DNA from 3 places in the Streptomyces sp. NPDC058145 genome. Region 3 is predicted to be linked to each of the others. Evidence: riboswitches for the same ligand, from Rfam matches in the RefSeq annotation. Region 3 holds a riboswitch; each other region holds the start of a gene.

Region 1 (7,158 bases), on a different contig from region 3:
GGCCAGGCAGACCACCGTCTCGTCGTCCTCCAGGGACACGAACTCGGCCAGCGGCGCTCCTCCGGACAGGTTCGCCGTCGCCGCTTCGGGCAGCTGCGGAAGGTCGACGACGTTGATCCGCAGCAGCCGGCCCGCCGAGGTCACCGCACCGATCTCGCCGCGCGCGGTGGTCGGGACCGCCGAGAGGATCACGTCGTGCTTCACGCGCCTCGCGCCGGCCGCATCCGCGAACGGCTCGTCGGTCGCCGTACGGGCCAGCAGTCCCGTCGAGGACAGCAGCACCCGGCACGGGTCGTCGGCGACCTGGAGCGGCACGGCGGCCACCGGCGCGCCCCCGGACTCCAGCAGGACCGTACGCCGGTCGGTGCCGAACTTCTTGGACACGGCGGCCAGTTCGGCCGAGACCAGCTTGCGCAGCTCCGCGTCCGACTCCAGGATCCGGGTCAGCTCCTCGATCTCCGCGATGAGCTTGTCCTTCTCCGCCTCCAGCTCGATGCGGTCGTACTTGGTGAGCCGGCGCAGCGGCGTGTCGAGGATGTACTGCGTCTGGACGTCGCTCAGCGAGAACCGCTCCATCAGGCGCTGCTTCGCCTGCGCGGAGTTCTCGCTGGACCGGATCAGCCGGATGACCTCGTCGATGTCCACCAGCGCGGTGAGCAGACCCTCGACCAGGTGCAGCCGGTCGCGCCTCTTGCTGCGGCGGAACTCGCTGCGGCGCCGGACCACCTCGAAGCGGTGGTCGAGGTAGACCTCCAGCAGTTCCTTCAGGCCCAGCGTGAGCGGCTGGCCGTCGACCAGGGCGACGTTGTTGATGCCGAAGGACTCCTCCATCGGCGTCAGCTTGTAGAGCTGCTCCAGGATCGCCTCCGGCACGAAGCCGTTCTTGATCTCGATGACCAGGCGCAGCCCGTGCTCACGGTCGGTGAGGTCCTTGACGTCGGCGATGCCCTGGACCTTCTTGGAGTTGACCAGGTCCTTGATCTTGGCGATCACCTTCTCCGGGCCGACCGCGAAGGGCAGCTCGGTGACGACCAGGCCCTTGCGGCGGGCGGTCACGGTCTCGACGGTGACCGTCGCCCGGATCTTGAACGTGCCGCGTCCCGTCGCGTACGCGTCCCGGATGCCGTCCAGGCCGACGACCCGGCCGCCGGTGGGCAGGTCGGGGCCCGGGACGTGCTTCATGAGCGCGTCCAGGTCCGCGTTCGGGTGCCTGATCAGATGGCGGGCCGCCGCCACGACCTCGCGCAGGTTGTGCGGCGGCATGTTCGTCGCCATACCGACCGCGATGCCCGAGGAGCCGTTGACCAGCAGGTTCGGGAAGGCGGCGGGCAGCGCCACCGGCTCCTGCTCCTGGCCGTCGTAGTTGGGCGCGAAGTCGACCGTGTCCTCGTCGATCGACTCCGTCATCAGGCTCGTCGCCTCGGTCATCCGGCACTCGGTGTACCGCATGGCGGCCGGCGGGTCGTCGTTGCCCAGCGAGCCGAAGTTGCCGTGGCCGTCGACCAGCGGGACGCGCATCGAGAACGGCTGCGCCATGCGCACCAGGGCGTCGTAGATCGACGAGTCGCCGTGCGGGTGCAGCTTGCCCATGACCTCGCCGACGACGCGGGCGCACTTCACGTAGCTCCGGTCGGGGCGCAGGCCCATCTCGTTCATCTGGTAGACGATCCGGCGGTGCACGGGCTTGAGTCCGTCACGGGCGTCCGGCAGGGCGCGCGAATAGATGACCGAGTACGCGTACTCGAGGTAGGAGCCACGCATCTCGTCAACGACGTCGATGTCGAGGATCCTCTCCTCGTACGAATCGTCGGGCGGCGGGGTCTTCGTGCTGCGGCGGGCCATCGCTGCCGGCTCCTCCAGATTTCTGTTCGCTCGGGGTTGACGGATCTGACGCGGACCATTGTGGACCGCGGCACTGACAACCCGGGCCGCGACCCGGTCCCCCGCGGTCCGGCCCGGTGCCGGGAAGCCCTCCCACGGCACGCGGGACGCAGGCTACGCGATCCGCTGTGGGCGTACGTCCGGCGGGAACTTCGCCGAGGCTCCGCCCGCTTGCATACAGTGGCAGGACCGGCAGGAAAACCGCGGTTTCCATCAACCGCCTCCGCTCGCGAAGGGACGTACATGCCCATGGGTCACACGACCACAGCCGAGGCAGGCTCCGGGGGCCTGACAGCGACCGAGCACCGCCTGGCCAACGGTCTGCGCGTGGTGCTCTCCGAGGACCACCTGACCCCGGTGGCGGCGGTCTGCTTGTGGTACGACGTCGGCTCCCGCCACGAAGTCAAGGGACGTACCGGCCTTGCTCACCTTTTCGAGCACCTGATGTTCCAGGGCTCCGGGCAGGTCACGGGCAACGGCCACTTCGAGCTGGTGCAGGGCGCCGGCGGCTCGCTGAACGGCACCACCAGCTTCGAGCGCACCAACTACTTCGAGACCATGCCCGCCCACCAGCTGGAGCTCGCCCTCTGGCTCGAGGCCGACCGCATGGGCTCACTGCTGGCCGCCCTGGACGAGGAGTCCATGGAGAACCAGCGGGACGTCGTCAAGAACGAGCGCCGCCAGCGCTACGACAACGTTCCCTACGGCACCGCCTTCGAGAAGCTGACCGCCCTGGTCTACCCGGAGGGCCACCCCTACCACCACACGCCGATCGGCTCGATGGCCGACCTGGACGCGGCCACCCTGGAGGACGCACGCCAGTTCTTCCGGACGTACTACGCGCCCAACAACGCGGTGCTGTCCGTGGTCGGCGACATCGACCCGAAGCAGACCCTCGCCTGGATCGAGAAGTACTTCGGCTCGATCCCCGGCCACGACGGCAAGCCCGCGCCCCGCGACGGCTCGCTGCCGGAGGTCATCGGCGGCCAGCTGCGCGAGGTCGTCGAGGAGGAGGTTCCGGCGCGCGCCCTGATGGCCGCCTACCGGCTCCCGCACGACGGCACGCGCGACGCGGACGCGGCGGACCTGGCCCTGACCGTCCTCGGCGGCGGCGAGTCCTCCCGCCTGTACAACCGGCTGGTGCGCCGCGACCGTACGGCCGTCGCGGCCGGCTTCGGTCTGCTGCGGCTGGCCGGCGCGCCCTCGCTCGGCTGGCTGGACGTGAAGACCTCCGGTGACGTCGAGGTGCCGGTGATCGAGGCCGCGATCGACGAGGAGCTGACCCGGTTCGCCGAGGAGGGCCCCACGCCCGAGGAGATGGAGCGCGCCCAGGCCCAGTTGGAGCGCGAGTGGCTGGACCGGCTCGGCACGGTCGCCGGCCGCGCCGACGAACTGTGCCGGTTCGCCGTCCTGTTCGGCGACCCGCAGCTCGCCCTGACGGCCGTCGAGCGCGTTCTGGAGGTGACCCCCGAGCGGGTCCAGGAGGTGGCCAAGGCCCGCCTGCGCCCGGACAACCGCGCGGTCCTCGTGTACGAGCCCAAGTCCCCGGAGACCGTCCAGGACGCCGACGTCCCGGAGGACCCGGAGGCCGAGGCGACCGTGGAGGGTCGACACGACAACGAGGAGACGGCCAAGTGAGCGAGCTCGCCCCGATGGACTTCCACCCCCAGCCGCAGCCGGGCGAGGCCAGGCCCTGGGCGTTCCCGGCCCCCGAGCGCGGCACGCTGGACAACGGCCTGACCGTGCTGCGCTGCCACCGCCCCGGCCAGCAGGTCGTCGCCGTGGAGGTGCTGCTCGACGCGCCCCTGGACGCCGAGCCGTCCGGCCTGGACGGCGTCGCCACGATCATGGCGCGGTCCTTCTCCGAGGGCACCGACAAGCACTCGGCCGAGGAGTACGCCGCCGAGCTGGAGCGGGCCGGCGCCACGCTCGACGCGCACGCCGACCACCCCGGCGTCCGGCTCAGCCTCGAGGTGCCGGCCTCCCGCCTGGCCAAGGGCCTCGGCCTGCTCGCCGACGCCCTGCGCGCCCCCGCCTTCGCGGAGAGCGAGACCGAGCGGCTGGTGCGCAACCGGCTGGACGAGATCCCGCACGAGCTGGCCAACCCCTCCCGCCGCGCCGCCAAGGAGCTCTCCAAGGAGCTGTTCCCGGCCACCGTGCGCATGTCGCGTCCGCGTCAGGGCACCGAGGAGACGGTCGAGAAGATCGACGCGGCCGCGGTCCGCGCCTTCTACGACCGCCATGTGCGTCCCGCCACGGCGACCGCGGTCGTGGTCGGCGACCTCACCGGCACCGACCTGGACGCCCTGCTCGCCGACACCCTGGGCGCCTGGTCCGGCACCCCCGCCGAGCCGCGCCCGGTGCCGCCGGTGACCGCCGACGACACCGGCCGTGTCGTCATCGTCGACCGGCCCGGCGCCGTCCAGACGCAGCTGCTCATCGGCCGGATCGGCCCCGACCGGCACGACCGCGTGTGGCCCGCCCAGGTGCTCGGCACCTACTGCCTCGGCGGCACGCTCACCTCCCGCCTGGACCGCGTCCTGCGCGAGGAGAAGGGCTACACCTACGGCGTGCGCGCCTTCGGGCAGGTCCTGCGGTCCGCCCCGGACGGCACCGGCGCCGCGATGCTCGCCATCAGCGGTTCCGTGGACACCCCGAACACCGGCCCGGCGCTCGACGACCTGTACAAGGTGCTGCGCACCCTCGCGGCCGAGGGCCTGACGGACGCCGAGCGGGACGTCGCCGTGCAGAACCTGGTCGGGGTGGCGCCGCTGAAGTACGAGACCGCGGCGGCCGTCGCGAGCACCCTGGCCGACCAGGTCGAGCAGCACCTGCCCGACGACTTCCAGGCGACGCTGTATCAGCAGCTCGCGGCCACCGGCACCGTGGAGGCCACCGCGGCGGTCGTCAGCGCCTTCCCGGTGAACGGCCTGGTGACCGTCCTCGTCGGTGACGCCGCGCAGATCAAGGAGCCCGTGGAGGCGCTCGGCATCGGCGAAGTCACCGTCGTCGCCGCCGAGTAACGGCCGGACGGCGTCACGCGCGCGTGGGGACCTCGCGGCCGACGGGCCGTCAGGTCCCCGTCGCGTGCGCGGTCCTTCCTGAAACGGGTGAGCCGCCCTTGTTCAGATGTCCGAATTGAGGCGGAGGTTGCCTGTCTGCCCTGTGGGATGCGCTACAAAAGCCCGGATCCGTTTGGGCGGCGAAGACCGGGCCGCTTAGCTTCTTCCGGGCTGTCCGTCAGGCAGTGCGCCGCGCCCGCGGCACCGGACAGCCATCGCCGAGTCCCCGTACGGCGCGAGCCAGGGGAGCCGGGGACCCATCGCAGTCCCTGGGGTGAATCGGACGCCCGCGCGCGAGCGAGGGGGTCCGTAGGAGACCTTCCTGCTCCGAACCCGTCAGCTAACCCGGTAGGCGAGAGGGAAGGAAAGGACCAGCCACTTCATGGCGTTCATGTGCGCCTCCGGGAAGCACCGCAAGCCCGGCCGCGTCAAGCGCACCACCGCCCAGGCGGCGGGTGTCGCAGCCCTCACCACCACCGGTGTCATCGGCACCCTCGCGGCCTCCCCGGCGCTCGCCGCCGAGAAGCCCGTCGAGCAGACCGGCCTCACGCCGGTGATCAGTGTGAGCGACGAGGTCGCCGAGCAGATCGACGAGCAGGCCGCCGCCCAGACCCAGGCCGCCGAGCGCAAGGCGGCCGAGGAGGCCGCTGCCAAGGCGGCCGCCGCCGAGGCGAAGAAGGAACGCGAGGCCGCGGCGCGCGCCGCCCGCGAGGCCGAGCGCAGGCGTCTGAACGCCTTCGTCGCCCCGATCGTGCACTCGTACGTCTCCACGGCCTACCAGGCCAGCAGCTCCCTGTGGTCGTCCGGCTCGCACACGGGCATCGACTTCCACGCCGCCAGCGGCACCTCCGTGCACGCGGTCGGCGCCGGCACCGTCGTCTCCACCGGCTGGGGCGGGGCGTACGGCAACGAGATCGTGATCCGGATGGCCGACGGCATGTACACCCAGTACGGCCACCTGTCGTCCATCGGCGTCACGGTGGGCCAGAAGGTCGTTCCGGGCCAGCAGATCGGCCTGTCCGGCGCGACCGGCAACGTCACCGGCCCGCACCTCCACTTCGAGGCCCGGACGACCCCCGAGTACGGCTCGGACGTCGACCCCATCGCCTACCTCCGCAAGCACGGCGTGCACGTCTGACATCTCCCGCACGGACACCCGAAAGCCCCGGCTCACCCAGCCGGGGCTTTCGCCGTTTCCAGCGATGGCCGCCGGACCGGTTGGCCAAAAAATATGCATGGATTCCGGGCCGCCGTCGGAAATTCCGCTCCTTTGGAATAGAGTCACGGATCAACACGTCCATCGTCGGCGTTTCACGGGGATTAAGGCGGAGGTCGGTCATGCGTATTCCGGCGCACTCGGTGTGCACGGCGATCCGGGACGACATCGTCGCAGGTGTCCATGGGCGCGGCGGCCGGCTCACCGAGGAAGTCCTGGCCCGCCGCTACGGCGTCTCGCGCGTCCCCGTTCGTGAGGCCCTGCGCACCCTGGAGGCGGAGGGCTTCGTGGTGACCCGGCGGCACGCGGGCGCGTGCGTGGCCGAGCCGACCGAGCAGGAGGCCGCCGACCTGCTGGAGATGCGCATGCTCCTGGAGCCGCTCGGCGCCTCCCGGGCCGCCCAGCGGCGCACCGAGGCCCACCTGAAGGTGCTGCGCGGCCTGGTCAGGCTGGGGCAGGAGCGGGCCAGACGGGGCAACAGCGAGGATCTGCGCGCGCTGGGGGGCTGGTTCCACGAGACGCTCGCCCAGGCCTCGGGCAGTCCCTCGCTGACGTCGATGCTGACCCAACTCCGGCACAAGATCGCCTGGATGTACGCGGTGGCGGCCCCGTCGAGCCCGGTGGACTCCTGGGCCGAGCACGGCGCGATCGTGGACGCGGTGGCGCGCGGCGACGGCGAACGCGCGCGTGCGCTCACGGCGCTGCACACCGAGCGGGCGACGGTCGCGCACCGATGGCGCTTTTCCGGCGGCGAGGGCCGCCCGGACCGCGTGAGGACTTCGCAACATGCTGTAAACATGTCGAGCCCGCGGCATTAACACGGGCACCGTATACAAAGAGGAGGGAATTCGATGGCGGGTATTTCCGCTGCCCGGATTTCCCGCGTTCCTCAATTGCCGGTGAAATGGCGGAGCCGTGGCGCCCGGGCCCGGGGGGGCCGGGCCCCCCGGGTAACGGGCCATATGGGGCGCGGGGAAACCCGGCCGCGGCAAAAAAACC
Region 2 (7,158 bases), on a different contig from region 3:
TCGTCACCCTCGGCACCCCGCACTCCGGAACCCGGGCCGTGCCCCTGGCGAGCGCGCACCCGATCGTGCGGCAGATGCGGCCCGGCTCCGAGGTGATCGAGGAGCTGACCAGGCCGGCGCCCGGCTGCCGTACGCGGTTCGTCAGCTTCTGGAGCGACCTGGACTCCGTGATGGACCCCCTGGAGTCGGCCTGTATCGACCACCCCGACCTGGAGGTGCGCAACGTCCGGGTGACGGGCATCGGGCATCTCGCCCTGCCCGTGCACCCCGCCGTCGCCACCGGGATACGTGAGGCCCTGGAGGCCACGCCCGCCGAGAGCCGGATCGCCGACGGCGTGACGGTGGCGTGAGGGAGACCGCCCCGGAGGGGTGGGCCGAGGCCGTGCACGGGCGGTGACACAGCCGCTCCACAGGTGACACAGCGTCATCCAGCATCGAACAGTTCTCGAACACAAAGCCAAACTCGCGTTCACGGACCCCCGAATCACGGCCGAATGCCCGTTTCCGGCCCAAGCGAAACCGGCCGACGATTGTCGCGCCCGCGTACCGCCGGGTACAGTCGCCGCACTGCTCTGGCAGCCACCGTTGTCGAGGCGAAAGAGAAGTTGGTGAACGATCGTCACCCGTCGGGGACCATGACCACCCCGGCCCCGGCTTCCGACGCCTCCACCGGGCACTACGCGTACGGAACGCAGGAAGCCCAGTACGACGACCTCACCACGTACGGCGGCTACGACGCCACCGGTTTCGCGGCCGGCACCAGCGGGACCGGCGCCTTCGCCGCCGATCCGCTCTTCGGCAGTCTCCCCGGCGGCGAGCAGCACACGGGCGCCTACGACAGCACGCAGTGGCAGACCGGTACGGGCCAGTTCACGCAGTACGACCCGTACGCGGCCCAGCACCACACGGCCTACGACACGGGCGGACACGACACCACCGCCTGGACAATCCCGGCACAGGCCACGGGCAACGACGTCAGCGGCCAGTGGGACGCGAACACCTGGCTGCAGCACGACCAGTCCGCCGGCGCCGACCCCACCCAGCAGTGGCAGTGGGGCACCCAGACCTATGACACCGGCGTGTACGACGCCACGCAGTGGAACTCCGACGGCACGCCCGTGCAGCCCGACCAGCTCGGGACACCGCACGACCAGCTTGCCGAGCCGTTCGACCAGGTCACCGAGACCGGCGAGTTCGGTGAGTACGCCGAGGGTGTCGACTACACCGAGGCCGGCGAGTACGCGGACACCGGCGAGTACACCGGTGCCGCCGAGTTCGGTGAGTACGCCGAGCCCGGCGAGTTCGGGGAAGCGGCCGCAGGGCACGGCGAGCCGGGCGACACGGGTGAGCTGCCCGCCGTCCCGGTTCTGCTCGACGACCAGGAGGAGTTCGCTTCCATCCCGGCGCCCCGCGCGGGCTCCCGCGGCGCGGCGCGTTCCCGTCGCCGTACGCCGCCCAAGCGCTCCGCGCTGCTGACCATCGCCGTGCCCTCGGCCTGTGTGATGGGGGTCGCCGGCATCGCCGCCGCCTCCGTCGGCGGCCTGACCGACGACGGCAAGGAAACCTCCGCCACCGCCTCGGACGCGCAGTCGGTGAAGCCGTCCGTCGCCAACAGCAAGCTGGACACCCAGCTCAGGACGCTCTCCGCCGGCGCCGACGACTTCGCCGACCGGGCCAGCCGTACGCAGGAACGCATCGACCTCAAGAACCAGCAGGAACTGCAGAAGAAGAAGGCCGCCGCCGAGGCCGCGCTCAAGGAGCGGCTGCGGCCCAAGTTCGTGCTCCCGGTCGCCCAGAAGGGGCTCAGCGCCTACTTCGGCCAGGCCGGTGTGAACTGGATGTCCGTGCACACGGGCATCGACTTCCCGGTCTCGTACGGCACCACGGTGATGGCCGCGACCGACGGCGTCGTCTCCACCAAGTGGAACAGCGCCTACGGCAACATGATGATCCTGACGGCCAAGGACGGCACGGAGACCTGGTACTGCCACCTCTCCAGCTACCGCGTCGCCTCCGGTACGACCGTCAAGGCCGGCCAGCCGGTCGCCTACTCAGGCAACTCGGGCAACTCCACCGGACCGCACCTGCACTTCGAGGTCCGGCCGGCCGGCGGGGCGGCCATAGACCCACTGCCGTGGTTGCGAAGCCACGGGCTGGACCCGAGCTGAGCCTCGGAGAGACGGACGAATGACGTGAGCCCCGCCCGACCGGCGGGGCTCCTGTCGTCCGGGGCTGCCCGACGGGTCGTCTAGAGCTTCTCGACGGGCGCGTACCGCAGCAGCAGCCGCTTCGGCTTGGTGTCCCCGAAGTCGATCGTCGCCTCGGCGTTGGTGCCGGTGCCCTTGACCGCGACGACCGTGCCAAGGCCGAACTGGTCGTGCGTGACCCGGTCCCCGACGGCCACCGCGACCACCGGCTTCTCGGCCGTGCGCCGGGTGGCGAACCCGGACGCGCCCGACGCCGCGGAGCGGGAGCGGGCGGAGGACAGCGACGCAGCGAACCCGGCGGCGGGTCCGGAGGACACCGGCGCCGCCCCTCCGGTCCGCTTCCACTCCATGTGCGCGGCCGGAATCTCCTCCAGGAAGCGGGAGGGCGGGTTGTACGAGGGCTGGCCCCAGGCGCTGCGCATCGCCGACCGGGTGAGGTACAGCCGCTCCCGCGCGCGGGTGATGCCGACGTACGCGAGGCGCCGTTCCTCCTCCAGTTCCTTGGTCTGGCCGAGGGCGCGCATGTGCGGGAAGACGCCGTCCTCCATGCCGCTCAGGAAGACGACCGGGAACTCCAGGCCCTTGGCGGTGTGCAGGGTCATCAGGGTGATGACGCCGTCGCCGTCCTCCTCGTCCGGGATCTGGTCGGAGTCGGCGACCAGCGCGACCTGCTCCAGGAAGTCGGCGAGCGTGCCCGTCTCCCCCTCCGCACGCTCCTGCTCGAACTCCAGGGCCACCGCCGCGAGTTCCTGGAGGTTTTCGATGCGGGTCTCGTCCTGCGGGTCGGTGGAGTTCTGCAACTCGGCCAGGTAACCGGTGCGTTCGAGTATGGCCTCCAGCACGGTCGCCGGTCCGGCGCCGGACTCCACGATGGTCCGCAGGTCCTCCATCAGCGTGTTGAACCGCTTGACGGCGTTGGTGGAGCGTGCGGCCATGCCGTAGGCCTCGTCCACGCGCTTGAGCGCCTGCGGGAAGCTGATCTTCTCGCGCTGGGAGAGGGCGTCGATCATCGCCTCGGCACGGTCGCCGATGCCGCGCTTGGGCACGTTGAGGATGCGGCGCAGCGGCACCGAGTCCTCGGGGTTGGCGAGGACACGCAGGTAGGCGAGGACGTCCCGGACCTCCTTGCGCTCGTAGAAGCGGACGCCGCCGACGACCTTGTAGGGCAGGCCGACGCGGATGAAGACCTCTTCGAAGACACGGGACTGGGCGTTGGTGCGGTAGAAGACGGCGACGTCCCCGGCCTTCGCCTCGCCCGCGTCGGTGAGGCGGTCTATCTCGTCGGCGACGAACTGGGCCTCGTCGTGCTCGGTATCGGCGACGTAGCCGGTGATCCGCGCGCCCTGGCCGGCGTTGGTCCACAGGTTCTTCGGGCGGCGGGACTCGTTGCGCTCGATGACCGCGTTGGCGGCGGACAGGATGGTCTGCGTGGAGCGGTAGTTCTGCTCCAGCAGGATCGTCGTCGCGTTCGGGTAGTCCTCCTCGAACTGGAGGATGTTGCGGATCGTCGCGCCCCGGAAGGCGTAGATCGACTGGTCCGCGTCGCCCACCACGCAGAGTTCGGCGGGCGGCAGGTCCAACTCGCCGGGGGGTACGTCCTCGTCGTGCTGCCCGGTGCCCACCAGTTCCCGTACCAGAGCGTACTGGGCGTGGTTGGTGTCCTGGTACTCGTCGACCATGACGTGCCGGAAGCGGCGGCGGTAGTGCTCGGCGACGTCCGGGAAGGCGCGCAGCAGGTTGACCGTCGTCATGATCAGGTCGTCGAAGTCCAGCGCGTTGGCCTCGCGCAGCCGTGACTGGTAGAGCGCGTAGGCCTGGGCGAGGGTCTTCTCGAATCCGTCGGTGGCCTGGGCGGCGAAGTCCTCCTCGTCGATCAGCTCGTTCTTCAGGTTGCTGATCTTGGCGCTGAAGGACTTCGGCGGGTAGCGCTTGGGGTCGAGGTCGAGGTCGCGGCAGACCAGGGCCATCAGGCGCTTGGAGTCGGCGGCGTCGTAGATCGAGAAGGACGACGTGAAGCCGAGCCTCTTGGACTCGCGCCGCAGGATGCGCACGCACGCGCTGTGGAAGGTCATCACCCACATCGCGTTGGCGCGCGGGCCGACGAGCTGCTCGACCCGCTCCTTCATCTCACCCGCGGCCTTGTTGGTGAAGGTGATCGCGAGGATCTGACCCGGGTGCACGTTCCGCGCGGCGAGCAGGTGGGCGACGCGGTGGGTGAGCACGCGGGTCTTGCCGGAACCCGCGCCGGCCACGATGAGCAGCGGCGAGCCGGCGTGGGCGACCGCGGCGCGCTGGTTGTCGTTCAGCCCCCGCATCAGCGCGTCCGGGTCGATCACGGGACGCGGGGCGCCGTCGCGGTAGTGGGCGTCCCGGTCCGGCGGCACGTCGAACTTCCCGCCGAACAGATCGTCCGGAAGGGGCTCCGGAGCGTGGTCGTCCTCGGGCGGCGGCGGGGGCTCCTCCGCGTGCCCGCGAGGGGCCTGGAGGTCCGCCAGGAAGCTGTCGTCAAAGAGGCTGCTCATCGCTCTACGAGTCTAGGGGGCCGCACCGACAACCGGTCCCGGCACCGGGAAGTCGGCGCCCGTGAGGTCCGCGACAGCACACGGCACCGGCGCGTCGGCCATCGCGCCAGGAATGCGGCCGAACCCCTCACCCTGCGAAAGCGCCTTGTCACGCCCGTATGAAACCGGCCCCGGGTCACGGAAATGTATCGGACATATGGCACAGCAACCTTCACAGGAGTCACACGAGTTGGCTAGGTTGCCGTCAGGCCGCACGACCCCTACCGGCGAACCTCGCCGGGCCGCGCGGCCTCCGCCGAGTCCGGTGCGCCCCTCGTGGCAGCCGGAGCCGGGGACCCACCGTTCCTGGGGTGAATCGGCCGACTCCCGCCCGGGACGACGCCGTAGGGCAACCCTTCCGAACCACCCGCCCGAACCCGACAGCTAACCCGGTAGGCGGCATGTTGGAAGGAGTCGCCTCCCTTGGCGTCGCACCGCAAGCCGGGTCCCCCGGGGACCCGTGGGACGGGCATCCGCACCCCCGTCCTGGCCACCGCCGCCCTCACCTCCGTGGCCGTCCTGTCCCAGACGGCCGGGGCCGCTTCGGCCTCCGCCTCCTCCGCAGGCGACGGCAGGCCGAGCGTGGAGGAGGTCGAGAAGAAGATCGATGAGCTGTACCGCAGGGCTGACCCGGAGGAGGAGCCCGCGGCCGTGCAGCGGGCTCGCGCCGAGGTCCCGCGCGCGGAGGCCGTCCGGCGCCCGGGGCTGTTCACCAAGGCCCGCGAGGGGCTGGCTCCGTTCGCCGCCGCTCCCGAGACGGCCGGCTCGCTGCTCGCGGAGTACCCGGAGGACCACTTCGCCCAGAGCCGGCTGATGAACCGGCTGGCCTCCCGGGTGAAGGGCGCGGCCGAGCGCGGGAAGGCCCCCAGGGCCCCCGAGGCGCCGGCCGCCGCGCGGTACGACGTGAGGACGGCCAAGGCGGCCGTCCAGCACAAGCTCGCCACCGCGCGCGAGCTGCTGTCCCGACTGACGGCTCCGGTCGCGGCCCCGGCTCCGGCTATGGCTGCGGTGCCGGCTCCGCATCCGGCTCCGGCTCTGGCTTCGGTCCCGGCTCCGCCCTCGGTCCTGGCTCCGCCTTCGGTCCCGGCCCGGGCTCCGGAGCGGCCGCGGTCCGCGGCGCGGCCGGTGAGCGTGCCGCCCGTCGCCCCGCTGGCCCCCGTCACCAAGGCCGAGAAGGCCATCGCCTTCGCGCGCGCCCAGATCGGCAAGCCGTACGTCTCAGGTGCCAGCGGGCCCGGTTCATACGACTGCTCCGGCCTCACCCAGGCCGCCTGGAAGGCCGCGGGTGTCACCCTGCCGCGTGCCGCGCGTGACCAGGCCGCCATGGGCACCGCGGTCCCGCTCGCCGACGCGCGCCCCGGTGACCTGGTCTTCTTCCACGAAGACAGCAGCCATGTGGGCCTGTGCACAGGCGACGGGACGATGATCCACGCCCCGCGGCCCGGTGCGTACGTGCGCGAGGAACCGGTCCACCTGGCGGGCGAGTCGGTCGTCCACCGGGTGGTGCGGCCGGCCTGACGGTGCTCTTTTCGGGCCCCGCGCGCGCGTGCCCCGCGAGCGCGGGCGCCACCGCTCCCTAGCATCGGGCGCATGCCCATGCCCGGCTTCTCTGGTCTGCGTACATGGTGGGCGGGGCGTCCGCCGGCGGCGGGGGCAGCCGTCATGGCGAGCGGCATCGTGTCGGTGGGCCTGCATCTGACCGGTCCCGAGGTGGTGTCCCTGGTCTTCCTGTGGCTGGCCTGCCTCGCCTGGGTGGCGCTCGCCGCCGACTTCGCCGTACGGCTGGTGACGCAGCGGCCGCGGTGGCTGGCCGAGGCGAAGAGCCCCGGCGCGCTCTCCGCCGTCGCCGCCACGACGGTGCTCGGCACCCGGCTCTCGCTGCTCGGCCGGCAGACCCTGGCCGGGGCCGCCCTGGCGCTGGCGGTTCTGCTGTGGCCGGTGCTGCTGCTTCTCGTCGTACGGCACTGGGGGCGGCGCATGCCGGGGGCGGTGTTCCTGTGTTGTGTGGCCACACAGGGGCTGGCGGTGCTGGCGGCCACCCTGGCCGCGGCGGAGACGACGGCGTGGCTGGCGCGCGCCGCGCTGGTGCTGTTCTGGCTGGGCCTGGTCCTCTACGGCCTGGCGCTGGCGCGCTTCGATCCGCGGCAGGTGCTGGAGGGGGCCGGGGACCACTGGATCGCGGGCGGTGCGCTCGCCATCTCGGCGCTGGCCGGGGCGAAGCTGCTGGCCGCCGACAGTGCGCGGCTGTACCTGTGGAACGACGACGACCGGGGCGTGCTGCGCAATGTCACGGTCGCGCTGCTGGTGCTGGACCTGGCCTGCTGCGTGGTCCTGCTGGCCGCCGAGGTGGCCCGGCCGCGGCTGCGCTTCGACGTGCGGCGCTGGTCGAC
Region 3 (7,158 bases):
GGAACGGCGGATCCGGGCGAGGCGCTCACCGCGCGGCTGCGCGCCGAAGGCCTCGGGCTGCAGTGCGCTGAGCCCGGAGCTCTTGGAACGCCAACCGGTCACGGGTTACCTCCAGTGAAGTCGCTGAGGTCCTCCATTATGGTCGGCCCCTCCGACAGCGCGGCGCCGCCCGCTCCATCGTCCCGCCCCACCGGCATCCGTGGCGGCCCGCACGGCACTTTGACAGCGGCCCGGCGGCTGCGGATACTGACCGGCTGTTCAGTATCCGTCCTCCGGGAGCCCCCATGACCGCCACCCCTCTCCTGTCGCTCGTGTGGACCGACCATGTCACCGGACGGCAGGGTTTCCTGGTCGTCGACCGGCTGGTGCGGGGCGTGGCCAGCGGCGGGCTGCGCATGCGCGCCGGCTGCACGCTGGAGGAGGTCACCGGGCTCGCGCGCGGCATGACGATGAAGGAGGCACTGCACTACGACCCGGAGGCCCGTTACGTCCCCCTCGGCGGCGCCAAGGGCGGCATCGACTGCGATCCGCGGGACCCGGCGGCCTACGGGCTGCTCGTGCGCTATCTGCGCGCGATGCGGCCGTACATCGAGAGCTGCTGGACCACCGGCGAGGATCTGGGCCTCAGCCAGGACCTGGTGGACCGGGCCGCAGCCGAGGCGGGCCTGGTCTCCCCCGTCCAGGCCGTGTTCCCGCTGCTGGACGACGAGCCGGCGGCCCGCGCGCGGCTCGCGGACGCCTTCGCGGTGCGGGTGGACGGCATCGGACTGGACGAGCTGGCGGGCGGCTGCGGGGTCGCCGAGTCGGTGCTGGCGGCCCTGGACCGGGCCTCGGTGCCGTACCGGGGCACCCGGGTGGCCGTGCAGGGGCTGGGCACGATGGGCGGCGCCACGGCGCGTTTCCTCACGCGCGCGGGTCTGACGGTGGTGGCGGTGGCCGATGTCAAGGGGACCGTCGCCAACCCGGACGGCCTCGACGTGGAGGCACTGCTGGCGGCGCGGGACGCCTACGGCACGCTCGACCGCTCCGCGCTGCGCCCGGCCGACCGTGAGCTGCCCGGTGACGCCTGGCTGTCGGCGGACGCGGAGGTGCTGGTGCCGGCGGCGGTGTCGTACGCGGTCGACACCGCCGGGCAGGAGCGGATCACCGCCCGCTGGATCGTCGAGGCCGCCAACATGCCCGTACTGCCGGAGGCGGAGCGGCTGCTGGCCGCGCGCGGGGTGACGGTGCTGCCGGACGTGGTGGTCAACTCCGCCACCAACGCCTGGTGGTGGTGGACGCTGTTCGGCGACATCGGCCCGGACGCCGACGAGGCGTTCGCCCACATCCGCCGCTCGATGCGCGCCCTGACCGGGACGGTGCTGGACCGCGCACGGGCCGACGGGACGACTCCGCGCGCCGCCGCCCACGCCCTGGTGTCGGACCGGCTGCCGGTGATCGCCGGGCGTTTCGGCTGGTACCGCTGACCCCGGTGGGAGCCGCGGCCGTCGGGGCCCTGGGGCGGTGTCCGGCGGACGGACTAGGGTGACCGCGTGGCGAGAGTGCGGTTGAGCGTGGCCGAGCGGCGTGAGGAGATGCTGCGGGCCGCCATCGGGCAGATCGAGGCGCGGGGCGTGGCGGCGGTCAGGATCGCCGATGTGGCCTCGGCGCTCGGGGTGAGCAACGCGCTGGTGCTGTACCACTTCTCGACGAAGGAGAAGCTGGTCGCCGCCGCCTTCGCCTACGCGGCCGAGGACGATCTCGCGCGTCTGCGCGCGCTGCTGGACCGGCGGACCTCCGCACTGCGCCGGCTGCGGGCAGCCGTGCGCTGGTACGCGCCCACGGGCCAGGCCAAGGGCTGGCGGCTGTGGATCGAGGGCTGGGCGGTGTCGCTGCGCGAGCCGGCCCTGCGGGCGGTCACCCGGGACCTCGACCAGCAGTGGAAGGCGGCGATCACCGAGGTCATCGCCGAGGGCGTGGCGGCGGGCGAGTTCACCTGCCCCGACCCCGCGAGCACGGCCCTGCGGCTCACCGCCCTGCTCGACGGCCTGGCCGTACAGCTGACGTCCTACCCGGGCGCGGTGCCACGCGCTCGCGCGCAGAAGTGGGTGAACGACGCCCTGGCCACGGAACTGGGCCTGCAGCAGGTGGAGTCGACCGGCCGCGAGCGCTGAACCGGTCCGGACCGGTGCGCCGGCCCGGACCGGGACTCGAGGCAGGCACCGGGCCGACCGGGGCCGGAAACGTCTTCCCGCGCGGGACGCGCCCGCCGGGCCGCCCCGGAGGGCGACGCCGGGCCGCCCCGGACGGACACGCGGTCCGCCCCGGCCGGGCACCCCGTACCGCTGAGTCGCGGTACGGGGCACGGTCACGCCGCGCGTCCTGGTCAGGCGACCGACGCGATGCGCATCTTGATGTCGTTCGGCGACAGGGCGCCCTTCGCCATGACGTGGTCCCCGGAGGACTCGCCGCGCAGTCGGCGGCCGATCCACGGGACGAGGTACTCGCGGGCCCAGTGGACGTCGTCCCGGCGGATCTCCAGGGTGCCCCGGGGCGGGAGCGGCGGCCAGGCCTGCTCCGGGTCGGCCGGGATCTCGAGGCCGAGCGCCTGACCGGCGCGCAGCGCCACGCGCGTGTGCCCCTCGGGCGAGAGGTGCAGCCGGTCGTTGTCCCAGGCCCTGCGGTCCTGGACGGACCTCAGGGACCACAGGTCGAGCACGGGGCAGCCGTACCGGTCGGCGATGGCGCGGACGTGCCCGTTGTAGGTGGCGATCTTGCCGCGCAGGTGCTTGAGCACCGGCACGCCCCGGGTGTCGAAGCCGGTCGTCACCATCACCGTGCCAGCGGCCGCCGCGAGGGGGGCGATGGCCCGCTCGAAGCGCTCGGCCACCTCGTCGGGGTCGGTGCCGGGCCGGATGATGTCGTTGCCGCCCGCACAGAAGGAGACGAGGTCCGGGGCCAGTTCGACGGCCTTCGGGAGCTGATGCTCGATGATCTGGTCGAGCAGCTTCCCGCGGACCGCGAGGTTGGTGTACTTGAAGTCGCCCTCGGGCCGCCGGTCGGCGAGCAGGACCGCGAACCGGTCGGCCCAGCCCACGAACGCCCCGTCGGGCCCGGGGTCGCCGACGCCCTCGGTGAAGCTGTCCCCCACCGCCACGTACGACCCGATCACTGATGTGTTGTCACTCTTCGAATCGTCTGCCACGTCGGACCATGATTCACCTTCGGATGTGGCCTACGCGACCGTAGGCCGGGGTTGACGAGCGGTGAGATGAGACACCCTTAAAGAATTTGCCAACCCAGGAATACGGCCGGTACGGGGACCGTCCGGACACACCGAAGGCCGGACCCGGGGATCGGGGGTCCGGCCTTCGGAGGCGTGTCAGGCAGGTGGTCGTGAGGAGCGCGTCCCTCGGCGCCGGTGGCTCAGAGGGCGACGCCGTGCGAGCGGAGGTAGGCGACCGGGTCCACGTCCGAGCCGTAGTCGGGCGTGGTGCGGATCTCGAAGTGCAGGTGCGGGCCGGTCACGTTGCCGGTCGCGCCGGACAGGCCGACCTGCTGGCCGGCCGTCACCGTCTGACCGGCCGTCACCGAGAGCTGGGAGAGGTGGGCGTACTGGGCGTAGTAGCCGTCGTTCAGCTTGATGACGACCTGGTTGCCGTACGCGCCGCCCCAGCCGGCGGAGACGACGGTGCCGGCCCCGACGGCCTTGAGGGAGGTGCCGGTGGGGACGACGAAGTCGACGCCGGTGTGGTAGCCGCTGGACCACATGCTGCCCGCCACGTGGTAGGCGGTGCCGACGGTGGGGGCGGCGACCGGGAGGGTGTAGCCGGTGGCGGGGGCCGCCTGGGCGGCCTGGGTGGCGGGGGCCGCCTGGGTGGCCTGGGTGGCCCGGGCCACCGGAGACGCCTGGGTGGCCGGGGCGGTCTTCGCCGGGGCCGCCGCCCGGGCGTCCGAAGGCTGCGCGGACCGCGAGGCCCGCGAGGGAGTGGGGGACTCGGCGCGGGTCGGCGCGGCGGCCTTCTTGCCGAGCGACAGCTTCAGACCCGGGTGGATCAGCGCCGGATTCTCGCCGACGGCCTGCCGGTTGTCCGCGTAGAGCCGGTGCCAGCCACCGCTCACGTGCTGCTGGCCGGCGATCTTCGCGAGGCAGTCGCCGGACTTCACCGTGTAGGTGCGGACGCCGGAGGCCTTCTGCGCGGCGGCCTTCCCGGCCGCCGCCCTCTCCACGGACTGCACGGCCTTTCCGGAGACAGGCTGCGCGGTGGCGGCGTGCGCTCCGGTGGCACCCAGCAGGGGCAGGGCCAGTGCGGCGCCCCCGGTTCCGGCGACGGCGATGGAACGGGTGAAACGCTGAGACTTGGGACGGCGGTGCTTACCCTTCGCGGGCATGACGCATTCCTCTCCGGCGCCTGCGAGGTGAGCTGTCGGGTTCGGGCTGGAGCTGCCCGGCCGCACGGTGCGTGCGCGGCTGCACCCCGAGCCTGTCGCGGAGACCGGGATAGGCAGTCGTACCTGGTGGGTCCCCCGCTCCTGCCGTACACGGGTCATGTGTGTGGGGCTCCGGGCGGCGGCAGGATTCGGCGTTCCGTCCGGATTGGTGGCGAACGTAAGCGAGCGGGACGCAAGGAAACAAGCGGCCGATTCCCGGCGTTCACGTGCCAGAAGATCGAAATGGGAAATCCACGGTCACCGTGCGTGAATTCCCACCCGCGCCGTCAATTCAATTTCCCGCCCCCGTTCGGGAATTAGGTGGACATGACGAACAGCGGACGGTCACGATTATGACGCTCCTCACGCACCACTCCCCCAGGCACCTTTACTCCGCGTCGAGTTGGAATGAAAGTGCTAATTGGGACAGAAGGATCAGATACGACACAGGCGGAGAATTGCCGCATCCAGGTCGCCGCACAGCCCGGTCGGCAGTCCGTGGTGCAGTAGAACGGCACCCCGGTGCACTTCGCCCGTTTCACGGCATTCGTACGATGCTGTCGGGTCGAGTCCGCGCAGCCGTACGCGCGGTACCGGCTCTCCGTAGCTCTGCGTCCGGAGGCAGGCCAGGACCACCGTCTCCGCCCCGAGTACGTACTGGACGGCGCTCAGGCCGCCCGTCGGAGGCCGCAGGCGGTACAGCTCGCCGCGCTGGACGAGCGGTCTGATCTCCTTGTAGAGGGCCACCCACTCCCGGGCCTCGGCAAGCTCCTCCTCGGTCCACTCGGTGAGGTCGCCACCGACCCCGAGCACGCCCGCCATGGCGCTGACGAACCGGAAGCGCAGCGAGCTTGCCCTGCCGTTGAGCTGGGTGTTCGGGCTGTCGGTGACCCAGGCGGCCATCACGCGCGCGGGATGGATCTGGCTGAAGCCGTGCTGGATGGCGAGCCGGTCGAGCGGGTCGGTGTTGTCGGAGGTCCACACCTGGTCGGTGCGGCTCAGCACCCCGAGGTCGATCCGGCCGCCGCCGCCCGAGCAGGACTCGAAGGCGACCCGGGGGTGGGCGGCGCGCAGCCGGTCGAGCAGGGCGTACAGGGCGCGGACGTGGTCGACCCACAGGCGCTGCGGATACGGCTCACCCGGCCAGCCCGCGTCGGTGAAGCAGCGGTTGAAGTCCCACTTCACGTAGTCGATCGGGGCACCGGACAGCAGGGTGTCCAGCCGCTCCCACAGATACTCCTGGACGTCCTCCCGGGCGAGATTGAGAACGAGCTGGTTGCGCAGTTCCGTCCGCCTGCGGCCAGGCTGGTACTGCACCCAGTCGGGGTGGGCGCGGTACAGGTCGCTGTCCGGGTTGACCATCTCGGGCTCGACCCAGATACCGAACCGCATGCCGAGGCCGCGCACCTGGTCCGCCAGGGGCTTCAGGCCGTGCGGGAACCGGTCGGGGTTGGGGGTCCAGTCGCCGAGTCCGGCCCGGTCGCTGGTGCGGGCGCCGAACCAGCCGTCGTCGACGACGAACAGCTCGACGCCGATGCCGGCCGCCCGCCGGGCGAGCGCCGCCTGCTGCTCCTCGGAGATGTCGAAGAACGTCGCCTCCCAGGAGTTGAACAGCACCGGCCGGTCCCGCTCGGCGTCCGGGATCACATGCGCGCGCTGGTAGGCGTGCCAGGTCCGGCTGGCCCCGCCGAAGCCGCCGTCGCTCCACAGACCCGCGAAGACGGGGGTGGTGTACGACTCCCCCGGCCCCAGGAGCAGCAGGCCCGAGTCGTCGTGGCCGGCCCCGCCGGTGATCTGCACGCGCGCGTCCGGGAGTTGGGCGACGGCGATCCGCCACGAGCCGGACCAGCCGAGCGCGCAGCCGTAGACCTCGCCGCGTTCCTCGGTGGCGTCGGTGTCGAGGGCGACCCAGGGCAGGTACTGGTGGCCGGTGTGGCCGCGGCGGCTGCCGATGACCTTCTCGCCGTGGGTGAGCGGCGCACGGGTGAGCAGGGACTCGGCGGCCCAGCGGCCGTGCAGCTGGGACAGTTGCCAGCCGTCGCGGTCGGGCAGCGTCCAGGTGGCGGCGTCGGCGCGCAGCAGCTCCACGCGCCCGCGCCCGCCGTTCTCCAGGGTGACCCGGCGCTCCACGACGTCGCCGCGCATCCGGTAGTGCAGGGTGATCGCCAGTCCGTCGTCGTCGAAGCGCAGCCGCAGCTCCGCGCCGTCGGGGCCGCCTTCGGTGCCGGCTCCCAGTTCGTACGACACGAAGCGCCATTCGGTGCCGCGCCGCTCGTCGGTGCGCACGCAGAGGGCGGGACGGACGAAGCGGGGGCCGCCCTCGACGGGGTACTCCTCGCGGCCGTCGAGCGGGGACTCGAAGGGCCGGTAGGCGGGCAGTGGGCTCCGGGCCAGGGCCTCGGCGTCGGCGAGCGCGATGCGGGGCCCCCAGTGGAGGTGGAGCAGTTCGTGCGCCTCGCTCAGGTGCAGGGCGTAGCTGCTGGTGGGCCCCGACAGGAGCCAGGTGCGTCCGTTCTCGGCGATGTCCACCATCGAGACCTCACAGGTGTCAACAGATCCGCGCAGGTGCGCACATCATCGGGGCCGGTGCGCTCCGGTGGCAACGCCTGTGGACAACTCGTTGCCCGAGGTGATCGATGTCGTATCGTCGACGGAGCGCCCGCCGGCGAGCCGAGCCGACGGGGTCCGACCGGGAGGAGCCCCCGTGACGCAGCAGGTCCCGTCGACCGAGCCCGAGCTGGCCGGAGT

The links. Region 3 has a riboswitch for cyclic di-AMP ahead of ACFVVO_RS18465 (peptidoglycan DD-metalloendopeptidase family protein). Riboswitches for the same ligand answer to the same signal wherever they lie in the genome.
Region 1: linked by a shared signal. The riboswitch ahead of ACFVVO_RS06350 (M23 family metallopeptidase) and the one ahead of ACFVVO_RS18465 (peptidoglycan DD-metalloendopeptidase family protein) in region 3 are both predicted to bind cyclic di-AMP.
Region 2: linked by a shared signal. The riboswitch ahead of ACFVVO_RS01645 (C40 family peptidase) and the one ahead of ACFVVO_RS18465 (peptidoglycan DD-metalloendopeptidase family protein) in region 3 are both predicted to bind cyclic di-AMP.

The regions. Positions count from the first base shown of each region.
Region 1 is NZ_JBHVUH010000002.1:551,069-558,226, reverse strand. It holds gene ACFVVO_RS06365 (DNA topoisomerase (ATP-hydrolyzing) subunit A) at 1-1,842, opposite strand, end outside; gene ACFVVO_RS06360 (M16 family metallopeptidase) at 2,125-3,519, shown strand; gene ACFVVO_RS06355 (M16 family metallopeptidase) at 3,516-4,904, shown strand; cyclic di-AMP (ydaO/yuaA leader) riboswitch at 5,150-5,313, shown strand; gene ACFVVO_RS06350 (M23 family metallopeptidase) at 5,326-6,081, shown strand; gene ACFVVO_RS06345 (GntR family transcriptional regulator) at 6,282-6,977, shown strand.
Region 2 is NZ_JBHVUH010000001.1:330,058-337,215, reverse strand. It holds gene ACFVVO_RS01660 (esterase/lipase family protein) at 1-350, shown strand, start outside; gene ACFVVO_RS01655 (M23 family metallopeptidase) at 609-2,168, shown strand; gene pcrA (DNA helicase PcrA) at 2,249-4,729, opposite strand; cyclic di-AMP (ydaO/yuaA leader) riboswitch at 5,013-5,184, shown strand; gene ACFVVO_RS01645 (C40 family peptidase) at 5,192-6,286, shown strand; gene ACFVVO_RS01640 (tellurite resistance/C4-dicarboxylate transporter family protein) at 6,359-7,158, shown strand, end outside.
Region 3 is NZ_JBHVUH010000007.1:348,019-355,176, forward strand. It holds gene ACFVVO_RS18445 (MBL fold metallo-hydrolase) at 1-102, opposite strand, end outside; gene ACFVVO_RS18450 (Glu/Leu/Phe/Val dehydrogenase dimerization domain-containing protein) at 285-1,466, shown strand; gene ACFVVO_RS18455 (TetR/AcrR family transcriptional regulator) at 1,533-2,153, shown strand; gene ACFVVO_RS18460 (SGNH/GDSL hydrolase family protein) at 2,366-3,151, opposite strand; gene ACFVVO_RS18465 (peptidoglycan DD-metalloendopeptidase family protein) at 3,406-4,371, opposite strand; cyclic di-AMP (ydaO/yuaA leader) riboswitch at 4,376-4,537, opposite strand; gene ACFVVO_RS18470 (alpha-galactosidase) at 4,846-6,942, opposite strand; gene ACFVVO_RS18475 (tyrosine-protein phosphatase) at 7,115-7,158, shown strand, end outside.